Regions from separate parts of the Pseudoalteromonas sp. AS71 genome, predicted to be linked through region 2. Evidence: predicted binding sites of a transcription regulator. Region 2 holds the regulator's gene; the other holds the start of a gene.

The links. The regulator sigma-54, encoded in region 2, starts transcription at its own class of promoters, with help from an activator protein. The targets are predictions, from matches to a motif close to GTTGGCACGNNNNTNGNNT.
Region 1: the regulator sigma-54 is predicted to act here: its motif matches at 3,424-3,442, upstream of WNY98_RS07515 (BON domain-containing protein).

The regions. Positions count from the first base shown of each region.
Region 1 is NZ_JBBMQZ010000007.1:171,543-179,919, forward strand. It holds gene WNY98_RS07505 (mechanosensitive ion channel family protein) at 1-481, shown strand, start outside; gene WNY98_RS07510 (methyl-accepting chemotaxis protein) at 843-2,813, shown strand; gene WNY98_RS07515 (BON domain-containing protein) at 3,030-3,350, opposite strand; gene srmB (ATP-dependent RNA helicase SrmB) at 3,622-4,848, opposite strand; gene WNY98_RS07525 (methyltransferase) at 4,924-5,622, shown strand; gene WNY98_RS07530 (DUF4153 domain-containing protein) at 5,684-7,393, shown strand; gene WNY98_RS07535 (DUF2147 domain-containing protein) at 7,558-8,004, shown strand; gene WNY98_RS07540 (YHS domain-containing (seleno)protein) at 8,144-8,377, shown strand, end outside.
Region 2 is NZ_JBBMQZ010000001.1:48,657-57,033, reverse strand. It holds gene WNY98_RS00325 (ATP-binding cassette domain-containing protein) at 1-276, opposite strand, end outside; gene WNY98_RS00320 (calcium/sodium antiporter) at 532-1,500, shown strand; gene WNY98_RS00315 (KpsF/GutQ family sugar-phosphate isomerase) at 1,504-2,475, shown strand; gene kdsC (3-deoxy-manno-octulosonate-8-phosphatase KdsC) at 2,476-3,027, shown strand; gene lptC (LPS export ABC transporter periplasmic protein LptC) at 3,024-3,578, shown strand; gene lptA (lipopolysaccharide transport periplasmic protein LptA) at 3,568-4,113, shown strand; gene lptB (LPS export ABC transporter ATP-binding protein) at 4,110-4,835, shown strand; gene WNY98_RS00290 (RNA polymerase factor sigma-54) at 4,905-6,404, shown strand; gene hpf (ribosome hibernation promoting factor) at 6,431-6,718, shown strand; gene ptsN (PTS IIA-like nitrogen regulatory protein PtsN) at 6,723-7,175, shown strand; gene rapZ (RNase adapter RapZ) at 7,194-8,039, shown strand; gene WNY98_RS00270 (HPr family phosphocarrier protein) at 8,082-8,354, shown strand.

The DNA.
Region 1 (8,377 bases), on a different contig from region 2:
GCTAATAGAGAGCTTTTATGGGCAGTTAATACTGGTACCAAACAAAGTATTATTTAGAAACGTACTAAAAAATTACACCACGCTAGGTGTTAGACGCATAGAAGTACCCGTAGGTATTTCGTACGGCGACGATATAGAAAAAGCAAAAGACGTCATCGTCGAAAAAATTAACGAATTTGACTTTGTAATACGCAAAGATGAAACCGCAGTATACGCCGAAGGTTTTGGTGACAGCAGCATTAACTTACTGGTATGGTTTTGGATTAAATACCCAGGCGAGCCTGACTTTATGACGGTACGCCACAAAGGTGTTGTTGCCGTTAAGCAGGCACTTGATGAAGCTGATATTAGTATTCCATTCCCAATTCGTACTTTAGATTTTGGTATTAAAGGCGGCGAAAAACTCGATGCCATGATAAGTGATAAAATAAGTCAGCAGTCATCAAATAAAGACGGTACTGACTCTGACCAAAGTGAGTAATTTAGTTAAAACTCACTAGGCAAAAGCATTGGGAAATAGTTACCTACCAACAGCGCGTTTTTACAGAGTAAAACGCGCTTTTTAGACATTTTATAAAATAAAGGATATTTCTAATTTTAAAGTTAAGTCCCTTCATATAAGTATAAATTATCATTTTCCCATAATAGCGCAATAAATAAACTTGTAACCATTACAAATACATAAACAACGAGGTGTTTGGATAATAAATGCATTTTAGTGGTTTTATGTTCCTGTTTTGTTTGTTCCCCCCTGTAAATTCGGGTTTTTTGAATAAATAAATTCATTTTTAGCTTTTGGTAGGCTAGGTTTAACTTAACTGCTCTTTATTTAGTAAATACAAATGCCAAGCAAGAAAGAAAGTTCAGCTTTTCAAACGAGTCATTGGAGTTTAAAAACTAAGCTAACATTAATTTTCCTACTCGTAGGGATAATACCCGCCCTCATAATTACTACAATTTCTACATTACAATCAAAATCACGCGTCGAATACAATATATCTCAGTCGCTTGAGGCGATTAATCAAATAAAAAAAACTCAGATCGAAAATTATTTTAATCAAAAAAGGGCAGATATTGAGCTTTTGGCTTTAATTGTTCCGCAGCTTGAGGAAGACAACTATGATCGCTTTTTTACAGAATATATACAGAAGTATGACTATTACGATGTGTTTTTAATTAATAACAATGGGCTTATTTATTACACTCAAGCTAGAGAATCTGATTATCAAACAAACATATTAAAAGGGAAATATGCGAGTTCAAATTTAGGAGATTTAATTAAAGAGGTTAAACAATCTAAAAGTTTTAGTATTGCTGATTACAAACCGTATGCACCAAGTAATGGAGAACCCGCTGCGTTTATTGCTATACCTGTTGATGGTAGCGATACAATAGTTGCTTTACAGCTTTCGAGCAAAGGGACTAATCAAATAATGGGTGTTCGCGAAGGGATGGGAGAAACTGGTGAGAGTTACCTAGTTGGAGAAGATAAGCTAATGCGTTCTGATTCATATCTTGACCCAGAAGGACATTCACTCAAAGCAAGTTTTGCAGGAACTGTAACAAATAATGGTGCTGATACAGAGGCTGTAAATTTAGCTTTAAATGCTCAACATGGTACTAAAATAATAAAAGATTATAATGGAAATAACGTACTTTCTGCCTTCGATAGTATAAAGATTGGAGATTTTAGCTGGATTATATTAAGTGAAATTGACGAATCAGAAGCATTTGCACCAGTCCATCAGACTGTGCTTTTTAGTGTGATTTCTATAATAGTAGCTGCAATTGTTGTTGTATTCATTGGTGTTTTCTTTTCTCGAAAAATAGCGACTCCAATAATTGTAGCTTCCACTTTTGCTAAAAAAGTGGCGGCAGGAGATCTTAGCAGTAATATCGAAGTTAATTCACACGATGAGGTAGGCATGCTACAAGTTGCATTGCATACCATGTTAGAAAATCTCAGAAAAATGATTGGTGAATTATCTAACGTTGCAGTTCAGCAAGGCAGTACAGCAACAGAGCTTGCCTCAGTTACTGAGCAAACTAGCTTAGCAGTTACCGAGCAGCAAGCACAAACTATACAAGTTGCAGCCGCCACTACCGAAATGACTGAAACAGTAAAAGAGATAGCGAGTACAACTGCTAGTGCATCATTATTATGTGAAAATATTCAAAGAATGGCTCGAGAAGGCTCTGAAAATAATGATAGTACTTACAACGCACTTGTTTCTCTTGGAGAAGCTACAAAAAAATCAGCACATGAAGTGACGGAGTTGAAGCATAATTCAGAAAAAATAGTGAATGTATTAGGCGTTATTAAAAAGATAGCTGATCAGACTAATTTACTTGCTTTGAACGCAGCAATTGAAGCAGCTAGAGCTGGTGAACAAGGGCGTGGTTTTGCTGTTGTTGCTGATGAAGTACGAAGCTTAGCTAAGTCTACGCAAGAGTCTACAATGGAGGTTGAAGTGATCATTGAAGCTGTTGTTAGTGCCAGTAACGCAGCTGTTCAAGCAATGACAGACAATGTAGGACAAACAACTCAAGTTCAGGAAATAGCTAAGAAAGCAAACTTAATCAATAGTAATGTAGGCAAAGCAGTAGATGAAATATTTGATATGGTTGTTCAAATTGCAACCGCCTCTGAACAGCAGGCAACCACCATCGATGAAATATCACGAAATATAGGTGTCATAAATATGGGTATATCAGAGACCGAGCAGGCAGTTAGGGATATTGCACAGTCAAGTAGCGAATTGTCTAGGATGGCAAACGGTTTAAATGATGAGGCCCAAAAGTTTAGTCTTTAACTTACTCTATTAATTTAGAAATCTTTGATTTAATGACGCTAATCATACAGATATAACTACGGTAGGATGTTACAGGGACGTACCATAAAAGACGTAAATAAGCGCGTGCCAAATAGTGCACGCGCATAAATAAATATTAGAGTTGGTGAGACACTTTGCAACCGATGAGCTCGTAAATTACAAACTTCCAACATATTTATGTTTTATTCTAACATGTTAAATAACGCTAATTTTGTTACGAATGATTTTTACGCCATCCATATTTTCTAAAAACTTTTGAGCTAGTGCGCGCTGAAAACCAGTTTGTGCTTCACCATATAAATCTACTTCACCATTTTTTACCTGCACACGAATATCACTTAACGCTAGGTTAGGATTAGTTCGTAGGGTGTTGGTGATAGCTTGTTGTAAGTTAGGTTGAGTGGCTACACTGCTTACTACGGCCATGTTGGTTGCTGCACTTACCTTTGTAGCGCAAGCTAATAAAAATAAACAACAAAATGATACTAAAGCGATAGTTAACTTGAAGCGGTTCATAACTTAATCCTTACATTACGGTGAATAGTGCAGCCACAATATGGAAATTCCATCGGCTAGGTTATCTTTGTAGTTACAATTTCGGTGCCAATATTAACGCTATGAAATATAAGGGGATTTTATTAAGTGGGAATTCAGGTGGGCAAAAATTACATTTAAATGAGTATGAGTTACATGCTTGGGTTACATATGTAACAGGTACAAGTGACAGAGCTATAAAGCTTGCATTAAAAAGCCGACAAAAGCCGGCTTAGTATAAAAATGTTTTAGGTTACTTTTTCTTTTTAACCTTAGCCTTTTTCTTGGCTTTCATTTTTACTGGATCTTTACGCTTTTTAGCAGGTGGCTTAGCTTCTTTATGCTGTGGCTCGACACCTCTAATTACACGGCGTTTTAATTTTTGTTCAACGTAGCGCTCTACCTTATATAAAATACCAATATCGTGTGCTTCAACTAGCGATATTGCTATCCCTTTTTTACCAGCACGGCCAGTACGACCAATACGGTGTACATATACGTCGGCAGTACGCGGCATATCAAAGTTAATAACGTGGCTGATGTCAGATACGTCAATACCACGTGCAGCTACGTCGGTAGCAACTAATATGCTTGTTTTGCCACTGTGGAAGTTTTCCATGGCTTTCATACGTTTGTCTTGTGGCATTTCGCCGCGTAACCACGCTGCTTTTACATCATTAGTTGTAAGTTCGCCAATCAATGTTTCTAAGCGTTCGCGAGTTTTAACAAACACAATCGCTTTAGTCACGTCAGGATTTTTTAGCGTATTAACTAATAACTCAAGTTTGTGATGATAATCGTCGGCTAAATGTACCCATTGGTGAATTTTTGCTTTTTCTTTACGTGACGATTCGGCTTCTAATAGAGCTGGGTCGTTTAATGTTTTTTCAGCAAACCTTTCTACGCTGTCACCTTCAAGTGTTGCTGAGAATAAAAAACATTGGCGACGATTTTTAGCTTCGTCACAAATACGGCTCATTTCCTTTTTGAAACCCATGTCTAACATGCGATCTGCTTCATCAATAATAAGCATTTCTACATGTTCAGCATGAAAGTTTTCGGTTTCTAGGTATTCCATTAATCGACCTGGTGTGGCGATTAAAATATCGTTATTTTTTTCAAAAATTTCTTTATGCGTGCCGTAGTTAATACCGCCTGTTACTACACCAATTTTTAGGTGTGTGCGTTTAGCTAGCAGTTCACATTGTTCATGAATTTGATAAGCCAGCTCACGAGTTGGGGTCATAACGAGTACGCGCGCAAAACCAGGGTCACGACGTGGGAAATCCAGTAAGTACTGAATAGCCGGAATTAAAAATGCCGCTGTTTTACCTGTACCAGTAGGCGCAGATGCTAAAATATCGCGCCCCTGTAGTGCTTCAGGAATAGCTTGTTGTTGAATGCTGGTTGGCGTCTCGTAGCCCATTTTATTAATGGCATCGAGTAGCTTGTTATCAAGATCAAATTCAGAAAATTGCATAGAGTGTCTAAAATAAGGGACAATTACCCTGATTATACGCGCTATGCTGCGCTTGGTGAATGAAAAGGTGAAAAAATGTCTGGTTTTGTATTTAAACAATTTAAAGTTGAACACGACCACTGTGCAATGAAAGTTTCTACCGATGGCATTTTGCTTGGTGCATGGGCTAACTTAAGTGGCGCAAAGTCATTACTTGATATAGGCACCGGCACCGGCTTACTAGCACTAATGTGTAAGCAGCGCAGTAATGAGCTTGATATAACTGCGGTAGAAATTGACGAAAGCGCCTATACCCAAGCATTACAAAATGTAGCTAATAGTCCGTGGCCAACTATAAGTATTACGCACCAAACTATTCAACGCTTTAGTAGTGAAGTTAAATTTGATGTTGTTATCTCTAATCCACCGTATTTTAATCACAGTTTAAAAGGCGATAATGCTGCGCGTAATGCCGCACGCCATACCGACGGATTAAGTTTTGAAGAGTTAATTAATGCCTTTAAACATTTAAGCCATAGTGGTTCCCGCTTTAGCTTAATACTCCCAAGCGTTGAAGGCGCATTATTTATTGAGCTTGCTATTCAAAATGGGCTTTATTTAAATACTCACTGCCAAGTAAAAGCCACGCCCAACAAAGATATTAGCCGCAGTTTAATGACATTTAGCTACGTAAAAAGCGATATAGAATCATCAATCCTGTGTATTAGAAACTTAGATAATACCTACACTGCTGATTATATAGCCCTGTGCAAAGCATTTTATTTGAAAATGTGAAGCAATTGTAAAATAGGAACGAATAACGCAAACTGACTAAAACCTATTGTTGAGAACAGATATGGATAGTCAGTTACCAAAATCCTTTATAATTATACTTGCCGTAGTACAGGCTATTGCTCTTACCCTTTTATATAGCAGTATAGAAAATAATGTGTGGCCAGCAACAAGCCCTACATGGTTAGTCTCACTTATTACATTTTCTATGAGCTTTCCTTTATTAATGCTAATGACCGTTAATAAAAATAATATAAAAACGTCGTTACTTTTAATCCTTCCTTTTTCCTTGTTGTTATCTTTACTGGGTGCGTATGCAGGCTTTCAGCAAAAGCCTCAAGAGTACGTAAGTAATAGCAATTTAATATCCGTTTTTATTTTTACTAGTTTAATAGCTGGCTTTAAAGGCCTTATGTACATTCAACAATTTGGTAGTTCAGAAAATGTTAGCTACAGTCGTTTGTTTAAGCTCTCTTGGCGTAATTTTATAATTTTTGGAGAATGCTGGCTGTTCGTACTTATTTTTTGGGGAATACTAAATTTAGGTGCGGCTTTATTTGATATTTTAGATATAAATTTTTTCTCTGAGCTACTAAGAGATGAATGGTTTTGGATCCCAACCTTAACGCTCGCATTTGCCTTTGCGAGTATCATATTTAGAAAGCTTTTGAACATTGAAGATAATATCGCTTTTTTACTACAAACTTTAATTAAATTTTTATTGCCTGTTTTATCAGTTATTTCTCTCGGTTTTTTAGCAACACTTCCTTTTACCGGACTCAATAAATTATGGGAGACCGGAAGTGGCAGTTTATTAGTAATGTGGCTGCAGGTGCTCACGTTGTTTTTTGTTAACACTGTTTATAAAGACGACTCATCAGTTCGCCCTTATCACTTGCTCTTGCACCGACTCGTTTTTATAAGCGTTGCGTTACTTCCAGTTTATAGTGTTATTTCTGCCTATGGAATTTACTTACGGGTAGATCAGCATGGGCTAACAGTAGATCGTTGTTGGGGCATTTTGATTTGGTTTTTATTGGCGTGTTTTTCGTTTAGTTATCTTGTTGGAATTATAACAAAGCGAGACAATTGGCTAGAGCCGCTTAGCAAAATAAATATTGTGATGGGGTGGGTGGTGCTCGTTAGTATGCTTGCTGTTAACTCCCCTTTATTAAATTTTCAAAGCTTATCTACAAACAGCCAAATAGCGCGTTTAGATGCAGATAAAGTAACAATAGAAAAGTTTGACTATTACTATTTTGAGTACAGCTTAGGACGCCAAGGTTATTTAGCTATGCAGTTATTAAAACAGAAAATTGAAACGAGTCACCCAGAGCAATACGCTATCATCGATAGGATGTATGTAAATAATGAGTTTGCTTTAACGCTTGAACACACAGTCGGTGATTTTATTGAGCGCAGTGTATTTTGGCCATCACAAGCGCTAATACCTCAAGGTTTAATAGAGGCAGTATTTTCTGAACAACATTTTTACGATCGTAACTCTTTAAAAGAACATACTTACTATTTCATTGGCATGGATTTGAACAAGGATGATGAACTCGATTTTATAGTGATTGACGAAAGTAATGAAAATATAGCCGCATATTTCTGGTTATTCGACATGGGTAAGTGGCGATCAAGGTATATGAATGTCGAAAATCCTGAAGAGATTAGATACCTTAAAAGCATGATTGATAATAACGAATTATCTTTAGTTGAGCCTGAATATTCAAATCTAAAAATAGGGGATGTTGTTTTTAAAGTGAGGTAATGCGTAACTTTTTTTATGCGACTGCCCCTTAAACCTAAACTAATGATTATTAGTTTAGGTTTTTTGCTTTTGGTTTTTTATTTTATGTACAGCGCTTTAATAGTGTGTTTATAAATCACCTGATATGATTTAGCTATTAGCCACTTAATTTAAAAGGCAACACAATGAAAAAGTTAAATAAATTAGCAGTACTTAGCACGTTAGCAGCCACCATTTTTGCAAGCCAAGGTGTGTTTGCTACTATTACGCCAGTAGGCCTTTGGAAAACGATTGATGAGGATACAAACCAAGCTAAGTCGTATGTACGTATTACCCAAACCAACGGTGTATTAAGCGGCAAAGTTGAAACCATTCTTAACCCTGCAAAACAAAATGATATATGCAGTAAATGCGATGATGAGTTAAAAGATCAGCCTATTTTAGGAATGACTATAATCACCGATGTAAAAGCACAAGATGATGGCATCTGGGGAGACGGAGAAATACTCGACCCAACAAATGGTAAAACCTACACTTTACAACTAACCCCGCAGGATGAAGGTAAAAAGCTCGAAGTACGCGGCTACATTGGTTTTTTTTACCGTAATCAATATTGGTTAAAAGTAGAGTAAGTTTTACTACTTATTTAATCACTAAACGTTAAATAATTAAGTATTAGCTGAAATCATTTTTGTGCTTTGCCTTTCTTACTCACTAAGCCAGCTATATTTAATTGGCATTCAATTTTGAGTAAATAATAAAGGAAAAAAGATGATTAAGTACATAGTTGCTTTAATAATGCTGAGCACACTGTTAATAAGCGGTGGAGCAAGCGCAAAGGATGATGCTGTAAATACGGGTTGGTTTAATAACACGGCTATTAAAGGGTACGACAGCGTTGCATATTTTACGCAAAATAAAGCCGTTAAAGGTAGCGACAAATATACGTTTAGTTATTTAGGTGCTGACTGGCATTTTTCGAGTGAAGAAAACAAAACGACATTT
Region 2 (8,377 bases):
AAAAAGCATGCTCATTTTAGTACGTGCTTCGTATAACTCTTTACGAGACATTTTAGGAATGCTGCCACCTTCAAATAAAATATCACCTGAATCTGGTTTAAGCTGACCACCAATTAAACGCAACATAGTGGTTTTGCCAATTCCGCTTGGCCCCATAATCGCAGTAATTTTACCTTTAGGAACGCTAAAACTCATATTTTTATATATGGTTCTATTGCCTCTCGAAAAGCTAACATCCTTGACTTCTACTATTGATTGCGACAAGTCGCTCTCCATAAAAATGTTCACTAGTGCCCCTATTTTAAAGCTTTTTTGTCAAAGATGGAAAAAACAATTCGTAAGATTTTGTAATACACCCATGAAAAGGATTATAAGACTCGCTCAAAACAGCTTAACCCCGGCTTAAATTTTTAAATTAGCTGTTTAAAAGCAACATTGTTACCTAGTTGACCTTACTCTTTTATTTATACTTTCATCTTGGCTTTTGTTACTATTCGCGCCATCCGTATTTTGTATAACTGGCTTAACACAATGGTTACCTCGTTTGTTATTTTAATTCTTGGTTTTGCAGCTCTTGTTTGGAGTGCCGATAGGTTTGTTTATGGGGCTGCGGCTCTTGCTAAAAACTTTGGTGTACCTACACTTATTGTTGGTTTGACCGTTGTAGCCATGGGCTCTTCAGCCCCTGAAATGATGGTTTCAGCCTCTGCCGCTTTGGCTAACAAAACCGACACAGCCGTTGGCAATGCTGTTGGCTCTAATATTACAAACATTTTACTTGTGTTAGGTATCACTGCTCTATTTCGCCCTCTTTCAGTTTCATCTAGTACGTTAAAACGTGAAATGCCATTAGTGATGCTCGTATCTTTAGCTACTTGGTATGTGTTCTCAGATAACTACTTTTCATTTAGTGAAGGTGTTGCGCTTTTAGTTGGCTTTATCGTATTCATCGGTGGGTTAATCATTGTATCTATGCGTGCAAAAAACCAAGATGACCCATTTGTCTCAGAAGCCTGCGACGATGTACCAAACGATGTACCTACTAAAAAAGCGGTATTTTGGTTAATTGTCGGCATGATACTCTTGCCGGTTAGTTCTCATTTTTTAATCGGCTCAGCTGTAGACATTGCTAAATACTTCGGCTTAAGCGACTTAGTCATTGGTTTAACAATTATTGCCATTGGTACTAGCTTGCCTGAACTTGCCGCCTCGGTTGCAGGTGTACTTAAAAATGAAAATGATTTAGCACTAGGTAATATTGTTGGCTCAAATATATTTAATATTCTAGCGGTATTACCACTTGCAGGTATCATTAACCCTTCTGCCATTGACCCATCATTAGTAAGTCGAGACGTATTAATTATGATTGGTGCAACACTTGCTCTTATTATTATGTCATTGAACTTTAGAGGCACCCAGCGTATCAATAGGGTAGAAGGCGGCTTATTGCTAATAGCGTTTTTGGGTTACCAAGGGTATATTTTTAGTCAAGTAGGGTAAATGATGGCAACGCTAAACTTTATTGAACAAGGCCTTCGCGTTTTAGATGTTGAGCGCCAAGCACTTAGTGATATTGCACAATATGTAGATGAAAATTTTCATAACGCGTGCCAATTAATGTACGACTGTGAAGGCCGTATTATTGTCATTGGCATGGGAAAATCAGGCCATATTGGCAATAAAATAGCGGCAACCCTTGCAAGTACTGGCAGCCCAGCGTTTTTTGTTCACCCTGGTGAAGCAAGTCATGGTGATTTAGGTATGATCACTAAAAATGACGTGGTTATGCTTATTTCTAATTCAGGGGAAACCAGCGAAGTTTTAAATATCATTCCGGTTTTAAAACGACTTGGTGCCAAAATGATAGCGATGACTGGCAATACACAATCAACCATGGCAACCCTTGCTAATGTACATGTGTGCATTAAAGTAGAAAAAGAAGCTTGTTCATTGGGTCTAGCCCCTACATCAAGTACCACTGCAACGCTTGCGATGGGCGATGCCATGGCAGTTGCATTATTAGAAGCTCGCGGCTTTACAGCTGATGACTTCGCGCTATCTCACCCAGGTGGTAGTTTAGGCAAGCGCTTATTACTTACTTTAAAAGATGTTATGCACAGCGGCGCAAATACACCTATTATTGATGTTTCACAAACAGTTAAAGATGCTCTAATAGAAATGTCAGCTAAAGGATTAGGCATGACAGCCATTGTTGATGAAAATCAGCAACTCGTAGGGTTATTTACCGATGGTGACTTACGTCGCATTTTAGAACAAAGAATTGATATTCATACAACACAAATAGATGTTGTTATGACTAAGTCATGCACTACAGCTACGCAAGATATTTTAGCCGCTGAAGCGCTCAATATTATGGAACGTAAACGTATAAATGGCCTAATCGTCGTCAATGAGAAAAACCAACCTATTGGCGCATTAAATATGCAAGACCTATTAAAAGCAGGAGTGTTATAAATGCAATTTGAAGAACTCTATCAACCGCTGAGCGATGATGCAAAAGCACGCGCTAAAAAAGTAAAACTACTTATATGCGATATTGATGGTGTATTTTCTGATGGCCGTATTTACCTTGGCAATCAAGGTGAAGAGCTAAAAGCATTTAATACAAAAGATGGTTTTGGCATTAAAGCACTTATAAACAGTGGCTTTGAAGTAGCTGTTATTACTGGTCGTCATTCACAGATAGTACAACAACGTATGAGCAGCTTAACCGTACAGCATATTTATCAAGGCCAAGAAAATAAGCTCATTGCCTATCAAGAATTAAAAGATAAACTCAACCTTAGCGATGGACAAATTGCTTATATTGGTGATGACGGTCCTGACATGCCTGTTATGGAGTTAGTAGGCTTTGCCGTTGCAGTAAATGATGCCCACCCTCTTATTAAGCGTTTGTCACATTATGTAACGCAAATGCCTGGTGGTTTTGGCGCTGTGAGAGAACTCACCGATTTGCTCATGCTTGAAAATGGTAAAGCATTGACTACACAAGGCACTAGTTCATGAATGCAGCGCGCATAATATTAAGCGTTTTATTCATTAGCTGTATGGTTTGGCTTTGGTACCCTTATTTTACACAAACAAATATTGTGCCTCAGGCTGAGCCTGAAGTTGTTGCTAAGCCTGATTACATAGCTATTGAGCTCAAACAGACAGCCTATGATGAGCAAGGTAAAATTAGCCACAAAGTCACTGCGGCTAAAATGGAGCTATACCAGCAATTAGGTTTCACGTTTTTTGAAAAACCCATTTTTACTTTATATAACGAGCAACAAACGTGGCAAATAAATGCAGACGAAGCAACATTATATGAAGATAAACAATTAATTTTAGAAGGTAATGTGGTTGCCAAAAATTTAACCGATAACGCCATGATAGACAAAATCAATGCTGATAATATTCAGGTTGATATAAAGTTATTAACAATGCGTTCGGAGCAACCCGTCATTATCACTGGACCCAATTTAAAAATCACCGGTAAAGGCCTAGAAGCCGACTTGAAAACCGAAGTGATAAAACTAATTAACCATACGCGAACCATATATTATGACCAATAAAATATTAAAATCACTTATAATTCCTACACTTATACTAGCGTTTAATAGTAGTGCTGCAGAGCAAAACACGCAACCTGCTGCCAATCAAATTTCAATAAGTGCCGACAAGCAAGAAGGTCAATTGAAAGCTAATGTGGGTATTTTTGAGAAAAACGTTGAGATTATTCACGGTAATCGCCGCATTACAGCCGATCGCCTCGAAGTACACAAACGTGATGAACTTGGTGATAATAAACAATTATTAATTGCCACAGGTAGCCCTGCGCACTTTGAAGAAAAGCAATCAGACGGCACGACTATGAGCGCCAGTGCTGACGAAGTACGTTATGATGTATCTAAGCGTTTTTTAACGCTTGTTGGTAATGCACAAGTATCGCAAGCCGGACAAAAAATAAATGCTAAAAGCATTACCTACGACATAGAGCAGCAGCTCATCAGTGCCGAAAAAGATGAAAACTCAACTGACCGCGTTCACACAATTTTAGTACCGATCGAAACTAAAAAAAGTAAAAAAGGCGATAAAGGTCAACCATGAGCACATTAAAAGCAGAACTATTAGCAAAAAGCTATAAAGGTCGTGAAGTTGTAAAAAACGTCGGCCTTGAAGTACAAGCTGGCAGTATAGTTGGCTTACTTGGCCCTAACGGTGCAGGTAAAACAACGACTTTTTATATGATTGTAGGGCTTGTTCCTAGCGACAAAGGTAAAATATCTATTGATGATAACGATATTACTCTTTTACCTATGCATAGTCGTGCTAGATTAGGCATAGGCTACTTACCACAAGAGTCATCGATTTTTAGAAAGCTGACTGTTTATCAAAACTTAATGGCCATTTTAGAAACGCGCAAAGAACTAAATAAACAAGCCAGAGAAGACACGCTCAATAACTTATTAGATGAATTTAGCATACAACACATTCGTGATAGCCAAGGTATGGCATTATCGGGGGGAGAACGTCGTCGTGTAGAAATAGCACGAGCGCTGGCAGCAGATCCTAAATTTATATTACTGGATGAACCGTTTGCCGGTGTTGACCCTATTTCGGTATTAGATATAAAGAAAATAATAGAACATCTTAAAAATCGTGGGATTGGTGTATTAATTACCGACCATAACGTAAGAGAGACCCTTGATGTTTGTGAAAAAGCCTACATTGTTTCTCATGGGGAGCTGATTGCATCAGGTACTCCAGAACACGTATTAAATGATAAAACAGTACGCGATGTTTACTTAGGCGAGCAATTTAGGCTGTAACATTTACGCCATGTCTTTAAGCATCTGCTAGTATTAATTATAACAACATAAAAGGATTGTTAGAGATACATGAGGCAATCACTACAGCTGCGCATGGGCCAGCAACTTACAATGACTCCACAGTTGCAACAAGCTATTCGTTTGTTGCAACTCAGTACATTGGATCTCCAGCAAGAAATACAAGAAGCTCTCGACAGTAATCCACTATTAGAGGTTGAAGAGGCAGACTATTCCGAAGACGCTGCTGGTAAAAACGAGCAAAAAGCTGATACCGATGACATAACTGTTAGCGCATCTGCTGATGATGCTCCGAGCGAATACGAACAAGATACTGGTGAAGCACTTGCAAAAGACACGCTAAGTGACGACATGGCTATGGATGTCAGTTGGGATGAGTACATGAGTGCCGCTCCTGCAGCCTCATCAGGTCCAATGCCTGAAGACGAATCAATATACCAAGGCGCCTCTACTGAAACGCTCCATGAGTATTTAATGTGGCAATTACAACTAACGCCATTTAGCCCTACAGACGAAGCTATTGCTATTGCTATTGTAGAAGCTGTCGATGATTCAGGTATTTTAACACTAAGCTGCGAAGAGATTTTAGAAAGCTTTAATCAAGAAAACGAAGATGATAACGAAGTCGAACTTGATGAAATTGAAGCGGTATTAAAACGCATCCAACTGTTTGATCCTGTTGGTATTGCTGCACGTAGTTTACAAGAGTGTTTGTGTATTCAGCTTAATCAATTTGATAAAGAAACACCTTATATTAATGAAACGAAAATGATTTTAACCGAGCATATTGATCTATTAGCAGCTCGCGACTATCGTACATTAATGAAAAAAACTAAGCTCAAAGAAGAAGAGCTTAAAGAAGTAATGACACTAATACATACTCTCAACCCAAAACCTGCAGATACTATTGTAAGGGAAGAATCTGAGTATGTTATTCCTGATGTGTCAGTTAAAAAAATTAAAGGCCGCTGGGTTGTCGAATTAAACCCAGATAGCATGCCTAAAATTCGTGTTAATAGCCAATACGCAGCAATGTCTCGCACTGTAAAATCAAGTGGCGACAGCCAGTTTATTCGCTCACATTTACAAGAAGCTAAATGGTTTATTAAAAGCTTAGAAAGTAGAAACGACACGCTATTAAAAGTTACTAATTGTATTGTTAAGCAACAACAAGGCTTTTTTGAACATGGCCCTGAAGCCATGAAACCAATGGTTTTAAATGATGTTGCTGAAATGGTAGAAATGCACGAATCGACAATTTCGCGTGTGACTACTCAAAAGTACATGCATACACCCCGTGGTATATTTGAGCTTAAATATTTTTTCTCAAGCCATGTAAGTACTGAAAACGGTGGTGAATGTTCATCTACAGCAATACGTGCGCTTATCCGAAAATTAATCGCAGCAGAAAACTCAGCAAAACCATTGAGTGATAGCAAAATAGCGGATATATTGGCTGAGCAAGGAATTAAAGTAGCGAGACGTACAATCGCAAAATACCGCGAATCTCTTGCTATTCCACCGTCAAATCAGCGTAAAAGTCTGATTTAAGACGCTAAACTAAGAGGGTAATGCTTATGCAACTAAACTTAACTGGTCGTCACGTAGAATTAACCGATTCACTAAGAGACTATATTAATACTAAATTTGCGAAGCTTGAAAGACACTCTGATCATATTAATAATGTTCATGTCATTCTCGATGTAGAAAAATTAAATCAAAAAGCAGAAGCCACAATACACGTAAGCGGTGCTGAGCTATTTGCCTCTACAGAACATCAAGATATGTATGCCGCTATTGACTCGTTGATCGACAAGCTCGATCGCCAAGTAATCAAACACAAAGAGAAGCTTGCTCGACACTAATATGATGAAATTAAGTTCACTTATATGCCAGGACTGCAGCAAAGCTGCGGTCCTTTTTAATAGCAAAAAAAGAATTTTAGAGTTCATTAGCGAACTTGCTCACGACAAACTTCCGTATTTACCGCAACAAGATATTCTTAATGCTTTAATGAGCAGAGAGAAATTAGGTAGTACAGGTATAGGGCGTGGCATTGCTATTCCTCATGGAAGAATGAGCGGTGCAGAAGAGCCTTTGGCTTTAGTGCTCGTTAGCGAAACTCCAATAAACTTTGATGCAATCGATAATCGCCCTGTTGATATTTTTGTCGCACTCATCGTACCAGATGGCGATAACCAGCAGCACTTAAAGACTCTAGCAACCATTGCTGATAAACTAAACAACAAAGATTTTTGTAAACAGTTACGCAGTGCAAAATCTGATACTGAGCTTTACCAAGTTATTGTCGATCAATCATAGTTTTATAAAGGGTGTTAAATGGAGTTAATTATCATAAGCGGCCGTTCTGGTTCTGGAAAGTCGGTTGCTTTACGCGTTGTAGAAGATTTAGGCTATTATTGCGTAGATAATATTCCAGTTAACTTGCTTCCTTCATTAGTTCGCAGTGTGTCTGATAGCTACGATAAAATTGCTGTTAGCATTGATGTGCGAAACATCCCTAAAGAGCAAGATGAATTTAACGATATTCTTGAATACTTACCAGGCTTTGCAAATCCTACGTTATTTTATTTAGATAGCGACGATCAAACGTTGATAAAACGCTTTTCAGAAACACGCAGGTTACACCCACTATCAATTGACTCGCTGCCTCTTGATTTAGCCATCAAAAAAGAAAAAGAATTACTTGATGTATTAATCACCCGCGCCGACTTTATGATAGACACAACTGATTTAAGCGTTCACCAACTTGCAGAATCTATTCGTGAAAAGATTTTAGGTAAAAAAGATAAGCAACTAATTGTCACGTTTGAATCGTTTGGTTTTAAACACGGTATACCAAAAGAAGCCGACTATGTATTTGATGCACGCTTTTTACCAAATCCACATTGGGAACCTGAATTAAAACCTTTAAATGGGTTAGATCAACCCGTTAAAGATTATTTGGCCAATCACAGCATAGTGCAAAAATTCACATGGCAAATTCAAACATTTGTACAAACGTGGTTACCGCATTTAGAAAGAAATAACCGCAGTTATTTAACCATTGCTATTGGGTGTACAGGCGGGCAACATCGCTCTGTGTATTTAGCGCAAACTATCGGTGAAAGTTTTGCAATGACACATCCCAATGTAAAAATTCGCCATCGCGAGCAAGAAAAATAATATAGCTGAATAATCACCTGTTCAGCTTAGGTAGAGTAAGTTATGCATTATGAAGATACCTTTTTAATAAAAAACAAATTAGGCTTACACGCCAGAGCAGCTACTGTGCTTGCGCAATTAGCAGTACAATTTGATGCGACAATCACATTATTCCAAGATGACAAAGAAGCAGCAGGCGATAGCGTACTTGCATTAATGTTACTTGAAAGTAGCCAAGGAAAAGAAGTTAAAGTTGTTTGTAAAGGCCCTGATTCTGAGCAAGCTTTACACGCTGTTGGAGAATTAATAGCACAACGCTTTAATGAACAAGAATAATCTGTTTTATAAAAACAATATTC